DNA from 2 places in the Pseudoalteromonas sp. T1lg24 genome. Region 2 is predicted to be linked to the other one. Evidence: predicted binding sites of a transcription regulator. Region 2 holds the regulator's gene; the other holds the start of a gene.
What was found. The regulator FliA, encoded in region 2, starts transcription of late flagellar genes. The targets are predictions, from matches to a motif close to CTAAAGNTNNNNNNNNNNNNGCCGATA.
Positions count from the first base shown of each region.

Region 1: a site for FliA is predicted at 3,697-3,723, ahead of C2M30_RS09895 (VC2046/SO_2500 family protein). Genes of this name have one in related genera too.

Region 1 covers NZ_PQCB01000016.1:538,309-545,852, forward strand. Annotated here, with positions in the region: gene C2M30_RS09875 (NCS2 family permease) at 1-932, opposite strand, end outside; gene C2M30_RS09880 (tetratricopeptide repeat protein) at 1,189-1,659, shown strand; gene C2M30_RS09885 (SulA-like leucine-rich domain-containing protein) at 1,743-2,180, shown strand; gene C2M30_RS09890 (YchJ family protein) at 2,211-2,669, shown strand; gene C2M30_RS09895 (VC2046/SO_2500 family protein) at 3,153-3,662, opposite strand; tRNA gene C2M30_RS09900 (tRNA-Tyr) at 3,775-3,859, shown strand; tRNA gene C2M30_RS09910 (tRNA-Tyr) at 4,368-4,452, shown strand; gene C2M30_RS09915 (M48 family metallopeptidase) at 4,478-5,170, opposite strand; gene C2M30_RS09920 (response regulator) at 5,231-6,877, shown strand; gene C2M30_RS09925 (pentapeptide repeat-containing protein) at 6,934-7,544, shown strand, end outside.
Region 2 covers NZ_PQCB01000006.1:109,505-117,048, reverse strand. Annotated here, with positions in the region: gene flhA (flagellar biosynthesis protein FlhA) at 1-1,804, shown strand, start outside; gene flhF (flagellar biosynthesis protein FlhF) at 1,826-3,208, shown strand; gene C2M30_RS03475 (MinD/ParA family ATP-binding protein) at 3,201-4,058, shown strand; gene C2M30_RS03470 (RNA polymerase sigma factor FliA) at 4,067-4,783, shown strand; gene cheY (chemotaxis response regulator CheY) at 4,834-5,217, shown strand; gene C2M30_RS03460 (protein phosphatase CheZ) at 5,234-6,007, shown strand; gene C2M30_RS03455 (chemotaxis protein CheA) at 6,022-7,544, shown strand, end outside.

The sequences.
Region 1 (7,544 bases), on a different contig from region 2:
GATACCCCAGCAACAGACTCAATATAAGAAGTCGTTGTTGATGTACCTAACGTTGCGCCCGCGATCGTTGCGCAACTATCTGCACTAAGAGCGCGGCCCATACGTGGAATATTGCCTTTTTCATCAGCAATACCGGCTTTTTGTGACACCGCAACAAGTGTGCCTGAGGTATCAAATAAGTCGACAAAAAGGAAAGCAAAAATCACACTAAGCATTGAAAGCTCTAGTGCGCTGGCAAAGTCCAGTTCCATCCAGGTCGGTGCAAGTGATGGTGGCATTGAAACAATGCCGTTATATTCAACTAAGCCAAATGCTAACGCGATAGTGGTGACACCTAAAATACTAAACAGCACGCCACTTTTAATATCTCGGTATAAAAGCGCTGCGATAAAAAAGAAACTAATAATTGCAAGTAACGGGCCCGCTTGGGTTATATCACCAAGCTGTACCAAGGTTTCAGGGCTTGCCACAATAATACCCGAGTTTTTAAGGGCGATTAACGCTAAGAATGCACCAATACCGGTGGCAATTGCGCGCTTTAAAACAAGAGGAATGGCATTAATAATCCACTCACGCACTTTAAATAAACTTAAAAGTAAAAAGATAATGCCAGAGAAAAACACCGCGGCAAGTGCGCTTTGCCAGCTGTAGCCCATACCTAGCACAACACCATATGTGAAAAATGCGTTAAGCCCCATGCCTGGTGCCAGTGCGATTGGGTAATTGGCCCAAAACCCCATAATAAAACAACCAATTGCTGCGGCTAAACAGGTGGCTACAAATGCTGCGCCTTGGTCTATGCCTGCTTCGGTTAACATTGCAGGGTTTACAAATACTATGTACACCATAGTGACAAATGTGGTGATGCCAGCGATCACTTCACGTTTAACCGTACTGCCCTGTTGGTTAATTTTAAAAAGTTGCTCAAACATGATTTCGTTACTGTGTCTTAAGGGGGCGATGATCATACCAGTGACACAGCAAAAATTAAATTTTTAAGTCATTTCGAAATGAAATTAAGTGAAAAAAACAAAAGCTTCTAAACTTAGGGTAATTCATCACGCTTAAATTAAGATAAACGTTCACCACGCATACTTTTTTAAAACACATTTTAATCGGAACGTTTCTAACAATCACCGTAAAAAAGTTATTAACCTTGTCTTAGGTTGATTAGCAATAAGGAAGCATATGTCCGACGAACATAAATCCATTGAAGTAGATTCATTAACAATAGAGGAAGTAGAACGCCTCATTCTTTCTACATTACTTGCGATCAAAAAAGAACTGACACAAAAAGCCCACACCATTGTAGAGCAAGATGCCGAACGTTTGTTTGCAACCTCAGTCACTATGTCAAAAGCCAAAAATGATGTTGGTGCTGCCAAATATATGCGTTTCGCTGCCCTGCAAGGTCATGTAAAAGCGCAGTTTTATTTAGGTATGATGTTCGCAAAAGGCGCCGGATTACCGCAAAGCGTGTATCACGCATATACCTGGTTATACCTAGCTGAAAGCCAAGGCTCGATAGAAGCCGTAGAGGCAATTGGTAAGCTACAGCCGCTACTCCAAGCAAAACAAATCACCGATGCCAAAAAGCAAGCTGCTGATTTATATGAGAATATTAATAACGCAATAATCCAATCTGAAAAAATTGTGTAAAAAATAACAAAAAGTGCTTGAAACAAAATACTGTATAAACTACTGTATAGATAATTCCACTGTATATTTAAACAGGTATCGTTATGTTACAAGCTCAACACCTTTCATCACAGCACGCAGTAAAGGTTTCAACACAAGATACAGACAAGCTGAAAGTTATTAATGTGCAAGATGACATTCAAGAAACATTGGCACTTATTGAAATACTGCAAAAGCATACCTGCGAAAATAAATGGACATTGCTGCTTGCACCCGATGCAGTACCAAGTAAAACCCTGTTAGAAAGTTTATCTATCGACCACAGCAAACTGCTTATTATTCGCCAGCGCCATCTTATTAATATTGAATACGTGGTTAATTCGGCGCTAAAAAATGGCAATTTTGGTGCAGTTGTATCGTGGACAAATATGCTTGATGAAGTAACGCTTAGTTCACTCTATGCAAACCAAACAGAGTTTAATGGCTATTTTTACCACTTTGCAGCTAGCAAAGGTGTGACGGCAAACCCTACTCTCTGCTAAAATGCTGGTTTTGAAAAACGAAATCTATTTATGTGTTACTGTGGAACAGCACAAACATTTGAGCAATGTTGTGCACCCATCATCAATGGTGAAAAAAAAGCAGATAATGCAGAGCAGCTAATGCGCTCTCGCTATTCTGCATACTGTGTAAATAACAGTGAATATATTCATAACACCTATGCACTAGCTAAACGTGCCGAAAACAGTGTTAGAGAAATAAAGTTATTTGCTGAACTTGCTGATTTCATAAAACTTACGGTGAATAGTTTTAATGAGCAAGGCGATTCAGCCCAAGTGCATTTTAAAGCAGAGTATATTTGCGACGGCTACTACTGCCAGCTAGAAGAAGTATCAAACTTTATTATTGAAGAAGATCAATGGCGCTATTTAGATGGCACCCTTACCCCTCATAACGAAACTAAGCTAGGCAGAAACGATACCTGTCCATGTGGTAGTGGTAAAAAGTTTAAAAAGTGTCATGGTAACTAAGTAGGTCTTAATCACTTTTTAAATGTATATAGTCTTAGCCTAAGCAACATTATCTTAGCCTATCACCAAAATTAAGACGTTGACTGAAAGTTTTAATAGGGTGGCCCAATTAGATAGCGCCCCCTATTTCTCAAAACCCATCTACAAATACCAAAATACCCATTCTTTTAGATATATTCAGATAATGCAACTGGATGATAATAATTGAGTTTCGCGATAAGCTTTTTATGCAATTTTTTCCGCTTAACTTTTCCTTTTGGTTAAATTACGAACGAAAAGCAAAGTATTTAGCCCACAAAATAAGCCACTCCCCGACCAACGACCAATCACGTAACGCATTTTGAAAAAAGACATAAACCCGTCAAATATATATTTAATGGCAAGCACGCTATTAACTGCCGCTATTTATACAAAGATTAACGTTACGAAAGATTCAGTAAGTATTTAACAAAAGAGCCCTTTGAACCGCTACGGCCAGCTTTACTAAGCGACAGAAGCGAAGCTGTACTCTTGGCTCTTTTCAATACTTTGATAGAAATTGTCGATATCCATTTCGTTATTCTTAAGCCCCACTTGTTTAGCACTGTGCAACTTCTTTTGCACCGCAGGCGGGCAATTATCAACAACTAGGGGCGGAATGTAGTTTTTATCATTCTTACAAGTGAAAGGTTCAGGCTTTAAACATTCATTAAATTGAATCGCGATTAATCCTTGGTTTTCTAACAATGTACGATTGTGTTCGCCAAGCAAGCCGTTAAACGGTTCACTTGCTAATGGCTTTTTCGGGCCTGCTGCGACCTTAGCGTATGAAAGAACCGGATCAACAGTCGGTGACTTTTCGCTTTTTATTAGCTGAAATTGCGAAAACTCCGTCGCATCATTGCTTAATAAAGAAAGTAAAAGTGCAAAATCAGAATGGCGCTGCTCTTTAACACTGTGAGAAAGTTGCTCTCCAAGTTGCGCTTCATGTGTGATGATTTGTTCGATTTGCATCTTTAATAGTCAATCTGATTAATAACAAAGCTGTTATCGACAAAATTCAAAAAAACTTTAGCTTAAACCTTTACTTAATTTTTTAGTTTGTTAATATTCGCCTCGTTCTCGTGGAGGGGTTCCCGAGCGGCCAAAGGGATCAGACTGTAAATCTGACGGCATTGCCTTCGATGGTTCGAATCCGTCCCCCTCCACCACTTCTCTTTCATTCCAAATTCCAAATTCCAAATTCCAAATTCCAAATTCCAAATTCCAAATTCCAAATTCCAAATTCCAAATTCCAAATTCCAAATTCCAAAAAGTGAAATGCTATCTGGTGCTAAGTCAACTAATTTAGCTTATTGATATTCACTTAGCGATTAATTACACACGTATAATTTAAATTTCAACACGCAAAATACACTGACCTACTCGTTATCAAAAATGCGTGTATTCACAGCACGTAATTTAGCGCTTGATTACGTTAACAAATAATCGAGCGTCACTGCCTAACATAAATTATTCTTTTCCAAACAAACAAATTAACTTGTGTCCCTATGTGTCACGAACATCAAATATGAATAACAAAAGTTCTTTTGGCGGTTACTTTGAGTGGTTTTGTATGAAATTTAGCTGTTATGATTGCATTTTGAGCGGTTGGCCACTTTTTTATAAAAAGTGCTTTACAGTAAGATAAAGCTTCACTAATATTGCGCCTACTTCAGTGGAGGGGTTCCCGAGCGGCCAAAGGGATCAGACTGTAAATCTGACGGCATTGCCTTCGATGGTTCGAATCCGTCCCCCTCCACCACTTTCTCTCTGAAGCTCATCTAAATCTATTCAAGCTTAAATATATCCAATTTATATCCGTTTTCTTTAAGCCAGCTTTCAGCTTTTCGATAATCTGGATAGATGCTCTCAACCGTTTGCCAAAACCTACGGCTATGATCCATCACTTTTAAATGCGCTACCTCATGTGCAACAACATATTCAATTACCCATAATGGCGCACTTACTAGCTGCAAATTAAATTGTAATCGTCGTTTCGAATCACATGCGCCCCAACGACTGCGCACATGTTTAATACTTACACTGTGAAATGACTTCTTGATTTGCGTTGCCAATCGCTGCGCATTAGCGCTGCAATAATCAGTAAGTTTACTTTTTGCAAAATCAGCGATTAACGCCAGCTGCTTATCACTTACATTTTTTACCCGTCGCGATGTATTAATAGACAGTACCCCGTCAACTAATTCAACGTTACTTTTTACCTGCCCTTCAACAAATGCTAAATTAACCTCTTCACCTAAAATAGTGAAAGTCTTTTGCGTTAATACCGACGCTGCATCAACACGTTTAATCTGCTTTTCTAAGTGTTTATTAATCCAATCTTGTTTTTGCATTAACCATTGTTCAATAAAGTCGTGTTTTAAATGCATAGGGGCATAAACAAACACTTCTTTTGCTTTAATTTTTATGGCGAGTGTTTTACGATTTTTACTGCGTTTTAACTGATATTTGATCGACATTATTTTCTATTGTGGTTAACTTGCTATAGTTATAAGAATCTAGCGCTAATCTGTATATAAATGAGTCAAAACAGCGAAAATCCACTCAAAGATAAGTCCATTTTAATTATTGATGACCAGAAATCGTTCCAACAACTGCTTAAAGGTATGTTGATACAACTGGGTGCCAATAATGTCTCATTTTACGATTCCGGCGAAGCCGCGCTTAATAAAATTGACAAAGATTCTGTTGATATTGTGTTTATCGATTATAACCTTGGACAAGGCCGAAATGGTAAACAGTTTTTAGAAGAGCTTAAGTATTTAAACAAATTATCTCGCCACAGTATTTCCATTTTAGTTACAGGGGAAAGTACTCGCTCAGTTGTTTTGTCGGTACTTGAAATTGAGCCTGACGATTATTTAATTAAGCCGTTTTCAAGTGGTATGTTAAAAACACGCTTAAGTAAGCTCTCCAATAAAAAGAAGTTATTTTTTGACGCGAATCAGGCAATCGAAGACGGTCAACTAGAAGCCGCAGTGCAAATTTACTTAAAAATAGCCAAAGATAGGCCGCGTAATGCCCAATTTTGTTATAAACGTGTCTGTCAGATCTACTTTGATTTAGGGCAATACCAAAATGCCTTTGAATTACTTGGTAATATTTTAGCAACAGCACGGCCCACTTGGGCGCTAACTTATATGGCGCAAACTTGCATGTTTTTGGCGCAATACGACAAAGCAATTCGTATTTGTGACGAATTACTCGGGCAAAACCGCTTTAATATCGACGCCTTAGACATTAAAGCCTTATGTTTAAACCATATTGATCAAGGGAAAGAATCACTTTTCCTTATCGAACAAAGTTGTAATATTTCACCGCATTCATTTGCAAGGCAAAAAACCTTCGCTGAAATCGCACAAGCTAACAACGATCTTGAGGCGCTTATTAAAGCACACGGCACCCTACTTGCCATGTCTAAAGGCACCGCATTTGCCCATATTGATTATCAGTTTAACTACATTCGTGCCATGTTCAGCCAACTCCATTTGGCTAACTCAAAAGAAGAAAAAGCTGACCTAAGTAATCAAATTAAAGGGAGTTTACGTCAAGCACAAAACGACCCTACCGTTACGGAGCAACATGCATTGTTTAAAGAGTTTAATACTTTTTGCGAAGCGCGATTAAGTGTCAGTGAAGGCGACTTTTTAGATGCGAAAAAAATGATAGCGCCTTATATTGCTGAACAATCATTAAGTAGCTCGGTATTGCCTGATTCTGTTATGGCACTGTTTGATTTAGGTGAATTCGACGATGCCAACGCGCAGCTTGAAAAGTACAAAGGGCTGAACGAATGCGATGGGCAAACCCTTAAACAATTACAAGAGCGTAACGAGTCGCTTGCAAATCATCAGACCGAGTTTGAGCAGCATAATGTCCGTGGCATTGAGCTGTATAAACAAGGCGATTTTCAAAACGCTATTGAGCAATTTGAAATGGCACTTAAATACGCACCTATGAATACGGGGAGCGCACTTAACTTACTGCAAGCCCTATTACAGCTTTTGCCTCGTGCAAATCAAGCAGCCGATGTTATTTTGGAAAAATGTCGCAGTAATTTCCGCTTGGTTGAAGGCATGGCACTACCTCGTCAACATGCTAAACGACTTGAAGATCTTAAGTTTGAATACAACAAGTTAGCTAAACTTTATTCACAATCAAATTAGCAAAACCTTAGCTAAGTGCTAGGCTTAAAGAATTCAATATCTGATATTTTTGATTTATGAGCAATGCACCAAAATGTAAATATGTATCGCCTGAAAACGAGCAATGTCGTGAGCTTGATATGGGTGGCGGCTATTGTTTTTGGCACGATCAAAAATACGATAAAAGTGGCTTAGCGTTAACAGAAAAATTAGAGCGCTATGCCAAACGCGGCGGTTTATTAAAAGGCTTACAGCTAAAACGAGCTGACCTTACCGGGCTTAACCTAGTCAATCACCACGGTGAAGATTTCGACCTATCGTACAGCAACTTTTATCGCGCAAATATGCAAAACGCGCATCTTTACAATACCTGTATTCGTGATGCCTCACTGATGAAAGCCGATTTACGTGACGCCAATTTGCATTGCGCCAAATTAGAGGGAACAAACCTGCTTGGCATCAAACTAGTCGGCGCACGTATCGATAATATGAAGTTGGGCAACACCTTATTGCAAGAAAATCTTGCGCGAAAAGCTGAAAAACAAAACGACAGTGACATAGCACTAGATTATTTTGAACAATCTGAAGAGATCTATCGCGATCTTCGAAATGCCGCAGAGAATCAAGGACTGTTAGAGCTATCAGGCAAATTTAATCACAAAGTACTGATTATGCGCAGGCATCAATA
Region 2 (7,544 bases):
CGGCGATGCAGCGGGTAAGGTAATTGAAGCATTTGGCTCAGTTGTGATCGGCGGTAACTATGCTGTTGGTTTAGTTGTATTTTTGATTCTAATTATTATTAACTTTGTGGTAATTACCAAAGGTGCAGGCCGTATTTCAGAAGTGTCTGCACGTTTCACCTTAGATGCAATGCCAGGTAAACAAATGGCGATTGATGCAGACTTAAATGCAGGCTTTATAACCGCGGAACAAGCGCGAGAGCGCCGCACCGAAGTAACTCGTGAAGCAGACTTCTACGGTTCAATGGATGGTGCCAGTAAGTTTGTAAAAGGGGATGCTATTGCCGGCATTATCATTCTTGTTATCAATATTATTGGTGGTTTATTTATTGGCATGATCCAGCACGATTTACCGTTTAGTCGTGCAATGGAAGTATATACGCTACTTACGATAGGTGATGGCCTTGTTGCTCAATTACCATCGCTACTTTTATCTATTGGTACCGCGATTGTGGTAACGCGTCAAAATGAATCGCAAAACATGGGCGAGCAATTTCATGCCCAATTAGGCAATGATAAAGCCCTTTATATCGCAGCAGGTATTTTGATTGTAATGGGGTTAGTGCCAGGCATGCCGAAAGTTGCGTTCTTGGGATTAGGCTTTTTAATTGGCGGTGTAGCTTATGTGAATCAGCGCATTAAAACGCAAAAAGCAGAAGAAGAGTCCAAACAAGTTGCAAAAGGCGGTTCACCAGGCCAAGAGCAAGCGCAAATTGAACAAAAAGAGTTGGGTTGGGATGATGTACAACAAGTGGACGTAATTGGCTTAGAGGTTGGTTACCGTTTAATTCCACTTGTCGACCAAGCACAAGGTGGTGAATTACTGAGTCGCATTAAAGGGGTACGTAAAAAGTTATCTCAAGAGCTTGGCTTTTTAGTGCCGCCGGTTCATATTCGAGACAATTTAGAGCTAGATCCGAACGAATACCGCATCACATTAATGGGGGTTTCTAGTGGCAACGGTGAATTAAAACACAATAACGAATTGGCGATTAACCCAGGTCAAGTATTTGGTGAAGTAAAAGGAGTTGCGACCAAAGACCCTGCATTTGGCTTAGATGCAGTTTGGATCGCACCAGAACAAAAAGACGAAGCACAATCACTTGGCTATACCGTGGTTGATGCTGCAACTGTGGTTGCAACACATATTTCTCAGTTATTACACAATAACGCAGCTTTGTTATTGGGCCATGAAGAAGTACAAAACTTACTTGATATGCTTGCCAAGTCGCATCCGCGTTTAATTGAAGGCTTAGTACCCGATATTTTACCGCTCACTACAATTGTAAAAGTACTGCAAAACTTACTTAATGAAGGTGTGCCAATTCGCGATATGCGTTCGATTGTTCAAACCCTCGTTGAGTACGGCCCTCGTAGCCAAGACCCAGACGTACTAACCGCTGCAGTTAGAATTTCACTACGTCGATTAATCGTTCAAGACGTTGCTGGCAATGCGCCAGAAATCCCTGTCATAACATTGGCGCCTGAGTTGGAACAGATGTTGCATCAGTCCCTTCAAAGTGCAGGTGACGAAGGTGCTGGCATTGAGCCAGGGCTCGCAGAAAGACTACAAAACTCTCTCGGCGATGCGCATCAAAACCAGGAAATGGCGGGTGAACCTTCAATACTGTTGACATCAGGTATGTTGCGCAGCGTGTTATCGCGATTTGTGAAACACAGCCTACCGGGTTTGCGCGTGATGTCATATCAGGAAGTACCTGAAGAAAAACAGATCAAAATTGTTTGCTCAGTCGGTCAACAGTGATAAGTAGAGACGAGGTGTCACATGAAAATTAAACGTTTTTTTGCTAAAGATATGCGCAGCGCGTTGAATGAAGTAAAGCATGAGCTAGGTCCTGATGCAGTTATCATGTCAAATAAGCGCATGGCTGATGGTGTTGAAATTGTGGCAGCTGTTGATTATGAAAAGTCAGTTCAAGCTGCACCTGCAGCGCCTAAGTTAAGTGAAGAAAAGCCTCGTTTTAGTAATAATTTTGTTAAGCCAAAACCACAAACAGCGACCCCTGAAAAACAAGCTGCGGTAGCAGACAGTTTATCGGCATTACTTGAGCGCCAAGCGAAAAAATCACCTCAATTTGATAAAGCACCTGAGCCAAAGCAGCCTCGTAATTGGTTTGATGACGATGATTCACTCACATCGACACAGCAAGATGCCCTCGATAGCTTTGCTAAGCCAAAGCAACAAAGCAGTTATGGCAACCAAGCTCAGTCGCTTGATGAAATGCAAGCGATGCGTGATGAAATGGCTTCGATCAGACAGTTACTTGAGCACCAACTTTCTGGCTTAATGAATGAAGATATGGCGCGCCGTGACCCAACTCGTGCTCTTTTACTCGACCGTTTGAAAGGTATGGGTATCAGTGAGGCAGTAGCGGACCAGCTCGCGTGTTTTATTCCAGATGACGTTGCACCGCGTCAAGCGTGGCAAGAAACGCTTAATATGCTGAGCAAACAACTATACACGGCGAATAACGAAATTTTGCGTCGTGGTGGTGTATATGCCTTAGTTGGTCCTACGGGCGTTGGCAAAACCACGACCGTGGCCAAGCTAGCTGCACTTGGCGCACAAAAATTTGGCGCCAACAATATCGCGCTAATCACAACAGATACTTATCGTATTGGCGCATATGAGCAATTATCGACTTATGGTCGTATTATTGGCTGCCCAGTAAAGCAAGTTAAAAATGCAGAAGAACTCACTGAAATTCTTTATCATTTAAGAAATAAGCGTCTAGTATTAATTGATACAGCAGGAATGAGCCAACGAGATATACGTTTGACTGAGCAACTTAACACCTTAATGCGCAATAGCCGAGTAGATATTCGCAGTTACCTTGTGTTAAGTTCAACAGCACAGCTTGAAGTACAGCAAGAGGCGATTAAACAGTTCAAACAGGTACAGTTAAGTGGTTGTATCTTCACAAAACTTGATGAATGTCTAAGTTTAGGTGAAATTATCAGTGTAGCCATTCAAAATCGTCTGCCAATAGGCTATCTTACCAATGGGCAGCGTGTACCAGAGGACATTCGTGTGGCAAATGCGGAAAAATTGGTCAGCAAAGCTCAGCAGTTGTATGCAAAACGAACAAACGCGCAAGCAAGACGTGCATCAAGCATGGCGCATCAAGCAGTAGGAATGTATGATTAACCCAGAATTAGATCAAGCTAGTGGCCTGCGGAAAATGAAAAACAACAACAAGGCTGTAAAAGTAATTGCGGTAACTGGAGGTAAAGGGGGAGTTGGTAAAACCAATGTCTCTCTAAACATGGCAATCGCCATGGCTCAGCAAGGCCAAAAAGTACTGGTACTCGATGCCGATTTGGGTTTAGCAAACTGTGATGTAATGCTGGGTTTGCGTGTAGAGCGTAACCTTTCTCACGTGCTTTCAGGTGAATGTGACCTCGAAGATATCTTAGTTGAAGGGCCGTATGGTATGAAAATTGTACCTGCGACATCTGGCTCTCAAAACATGGTGGAATTAACACCATCTGAACACGCTGGCCTAATTCGCGCTTTTGGCGAATTAGACTCACACTATGATGTACTAGTCGTTGACACTGCGGCCGGTATTTCAGATATGGTGCTTAGTTTCTCTCGCGCTTCACAAGATGTGCTTGTTGTTGTGTGTGATGAACCAACATCAATAACCGATGCTTACGCACTGATTAAAGTGTTAAGCCGTGAGCACGGTGTGTACAAATTTAAAATAGTTGCGAACATGGTACGCAGCTTAAAAGAAGGCCAAGAGCTTTTCGCAAAATTATCAAAAGTAACTGACCGCTTTTTAGATGTATCGCTTGAGCTAGTCGCAACAGTTCCATTTGATGAAAATATTCGAAAAGCGATTCGTAAACAAAAAACCATTGTTGACGTATTTCCAAAATCGCCTGCAGCAATTGCGTTCAAAGCACTTGCAACTAAAGCGGCGAGCTGGCCAATTCCAAATCAGCCGTCAGGACACCTAGAGTTTTTCATTGAGAAACTGGTTAGTAATTAGGAACGCCTATGAAAAGAACCGCTGCCTATGCTAATCAAAATCAATTATCGCAACTTGTCGAACAGCATACGCCGTTGGTTAAACGCATTGCCTACCATATTTTAGCGCGTCTGCCGGCGAGCGTTATTGTCGAAGACCTCATTCAGGCGGGCATGATAGGACTCATTGAGGCTGCTAAGAACTTTGATGGCAGTAAAGGTGCGAGCTTTGAAACCTATGCGGGTATTCGGATTCGCGGTGCAATAATTGATGAAACGCGTAAAGGAGACTGGGTACCTCGCTCAGTACATAAAAACGCCCGTGAAGTCGCCGCAGTCATCAATCAGCTAGAATCATCACTCGGACGTGAACCAAAAGACAGTGAAGTAGCTGAAAAACTTGATATTACGTTAGATGAGTACCATCATATTCTAAGGGATATAAGCAATGGTAAAATTATCGGCATTGAAGATCTCGGTGTTGATGAAGATGTCATCGACGCAGGGCTCGGCAATAAAGAACAAAATCCATTAGTTGATATTCAACAGGATAAATTTAATAAAGCGTTAGTAGAGGCAATACAAACTTTGCCAGAAAGAGAAGCGTTAGTGCTGTCACTTTACTACAATGATGAAATGAATTTAAAAGAAATTGGGCTAATTCTTGAAGTGAGTGAATCAAGAGTGAGCCAAATACATAGTCAGGCCATGGTGCGCCTTAAAGCAAAAGTCCATGACTGGATATAGAATAAAAGTAGTAAGTAAACAATTAGGTGCATACCTCACTGGAGGATATTTTGGATAAAAACATGAAAATTCTTGTAGTTGACGACTTTTCAACGATGAGAAGAATCATTAAAAACCTGTTAAGAGATCTTGGTTTCACAAACGTGCAAGAAGCAGACGACGGTAGCACTGCGCTACCAATGCTGCAAAACCAAGAGTTTGACTTTGTAGTTACGGATTGGAATATGCCAGGTATGCAAGGTATAGATTTGCTGCGCGCGATTCGCGCGGATGACAGTCTAAAACACATACCGGTACTAATGGTAACTGCGGAAGCCAAAAAAGAGCAGATCATTGCTGCAGCGCAAGCAGGTGTAAACGGTTATATCGTTAAACCATTTACAGCAGCAACGCTTAAAACAAAGCTTGATAAAGTTTTTGAGCGTTTAGGCTAACGGGAAGGAGAGGTTTATGTCAGCAAGTGCTGCGCCTCAAATTACCTTAGAACAAGCTAAGCAGCTAGTTGCGTTTCTTGAAAACGATGAGCAACAACAAGCGCAAGAGCTGCTAAAGCAAGTTACGGCAATTGAGCAAGATGAATTATTTGGTGAGGTAGGCAAACTAACTCGTCAACTGCATGATTCATTGAAAAATTTTCAACTTGATACCACTTTATCGGCGTTAACAACTGAGTCTATTCCTGACGCAAAAGAACGTCTCAATTATGTTATGGAAATGACAGAGCAAGCTGCGAATACAACGATGGACGCCGTTGAAGCATCGCTGCCTATTGCCGATAACTTGCAAACAGGTCTCAACAATATTAAGCCCAAATGGGACAAATTAATGTCGCGAGATCTTAAAGTTGGTGAGTTTAAAGTGTTATGTCATGAGCTAAACGGCTTTATGGACGAAGCAAAAACAAATTCTGATAAATTAAATGCATTAATGACAGAAGTGCTCATGGCCCAGGGTTATCAGGACCTCACAGGTCAAGTTATTCGACGCGTAATCGAGCTTGTCCGCGAAGTCGAGGATAGCCTGATTCATATGTTAACCGTGTTTGGCACACCTGTAGAACATGATGAATCGCCTGAAACGACAATACAACAAGAACAACAAATGGTTGCTGATGGTGAATTAGACCAAGTAGCTGAAGGTCCAATTATAAATGCTGAATCACGTGAAGATGTGGTTTCAGGTCAAGATGAAGTAGACGATCTGCTGTCTAGTTTGGGCTTCTAATCGGAGAAAAATGCATGAGCTTTGATGTCGATGAAGATATTTTACAAGACTTTTTAGTCGAAGCCGGTGAAATCTTAGAGTTGCTCTCAGAACAGTTAGTTGAACTGGAAAATAATCCAGAAGATGCTGATTTACTGAATGCGATATTTAGAGGGTTTCATACCGTAAAAGGGGGCGCTGGCTTCTTGTCTATGACAGAGCTAGTCGATGCATGTCACGGCGCAGAAAATATTTTCGATGTTTTACGACAAGGCCAACGCAGGGTTACTCCTGAATTAATGGATGTGATTTTACAGGCACTTGATACCATCAATGAAATGTTTGCTCACATTCAAAATCGCGCTCAGCCCGATCCTGCTGACCCGCAGTTATTGGCAGAACTACATAGACTTAGTCAGCCTGAAAGCGCAGATGAAGCACCGGTAGCTGAAGCGCCAGCAGAAGAAATTGTCGAGCCAGAAGCAGTCGAAGAAGACCCGTTTGGTGATATTTTATTTGATGCTGATGCGCCAAGTGATGAAGCACAATCTTCTGGTGATAGCGTTGACGATATCACAGAAGAAGAATTTGAAAGCCTGTTAGATGAGTTGCACGGCTCTGGTAATGGCCCAGCCTCTAATGCAGCGCCAGAAGCGAGTGAAGGTAGCGACTCTGATGAAATCACTGATGATGAATTTGAAAGCTTACTAGACGAATTACATGGGGCTGGTTCATTCGGTGGTGCGTCTGAGACGAGTGCGCCAGAAAGTGCAGCTCCTGCAGCTTCATCAGGCGACGATGAAGACATTACCGAAGATGAATTCGAAGCCTTGCTTGATGAACTTCATGGCAAGGGCAGTGCGCCAAGCACTGCTGAAAAATCATTTAATACTGATGCGGTAGCGGCAAAACCGGCAGCGCCAACACCACCTCCTGCGGCTAAGCCAACGCCGGCGAAACCACAAGCTCCAGCACCAAAACCAGCAGCTGCTAAGCCTGCTGCGCCAAGTGCAGCCAAACCAGCTGCAGCACCAAGTAAAGCACCAGCTAAACCGGCAGCGCCACCGGCTGAAACGACAGTGCGTGTAGATACCAAACGCCTTGACCAAATCATGAATATGGTCGGCGAACTGGTATTGGTTCGAAATCGACTTGTCAGCTTAGGTGCTAACGTTAGTAATGAAAGTATGGGTAAAGCCATTTCTAACTTAGATGTGGTGACCGCAGACTTACAAGGCGCGGTAATGAAAACCCGGATGCAGCCAATCAAAAAAGTATTTGGCCGTTTCCCTCGCGTTGTACGTGACTTAGCTCGCAGCTTGAAAAAAGAAATTAATTTACAGCTAGTTGGTGAAGAAACAGATTTAGATAAAAACCTTGTTGAGGCACTTGCAGATCCGCTAGTTCACCTTGTACGTAACTCGGTGGATCACGGTATTGAAATGCCAGACGATCGTGAAGCTGCAGGCAAACCACGCACCGGTACGGTGACGCTGTCAGCATCACAAGAAGGTGACCATATCTTGCTTACCATTGAAGATGATGGTGCGGGTATGGA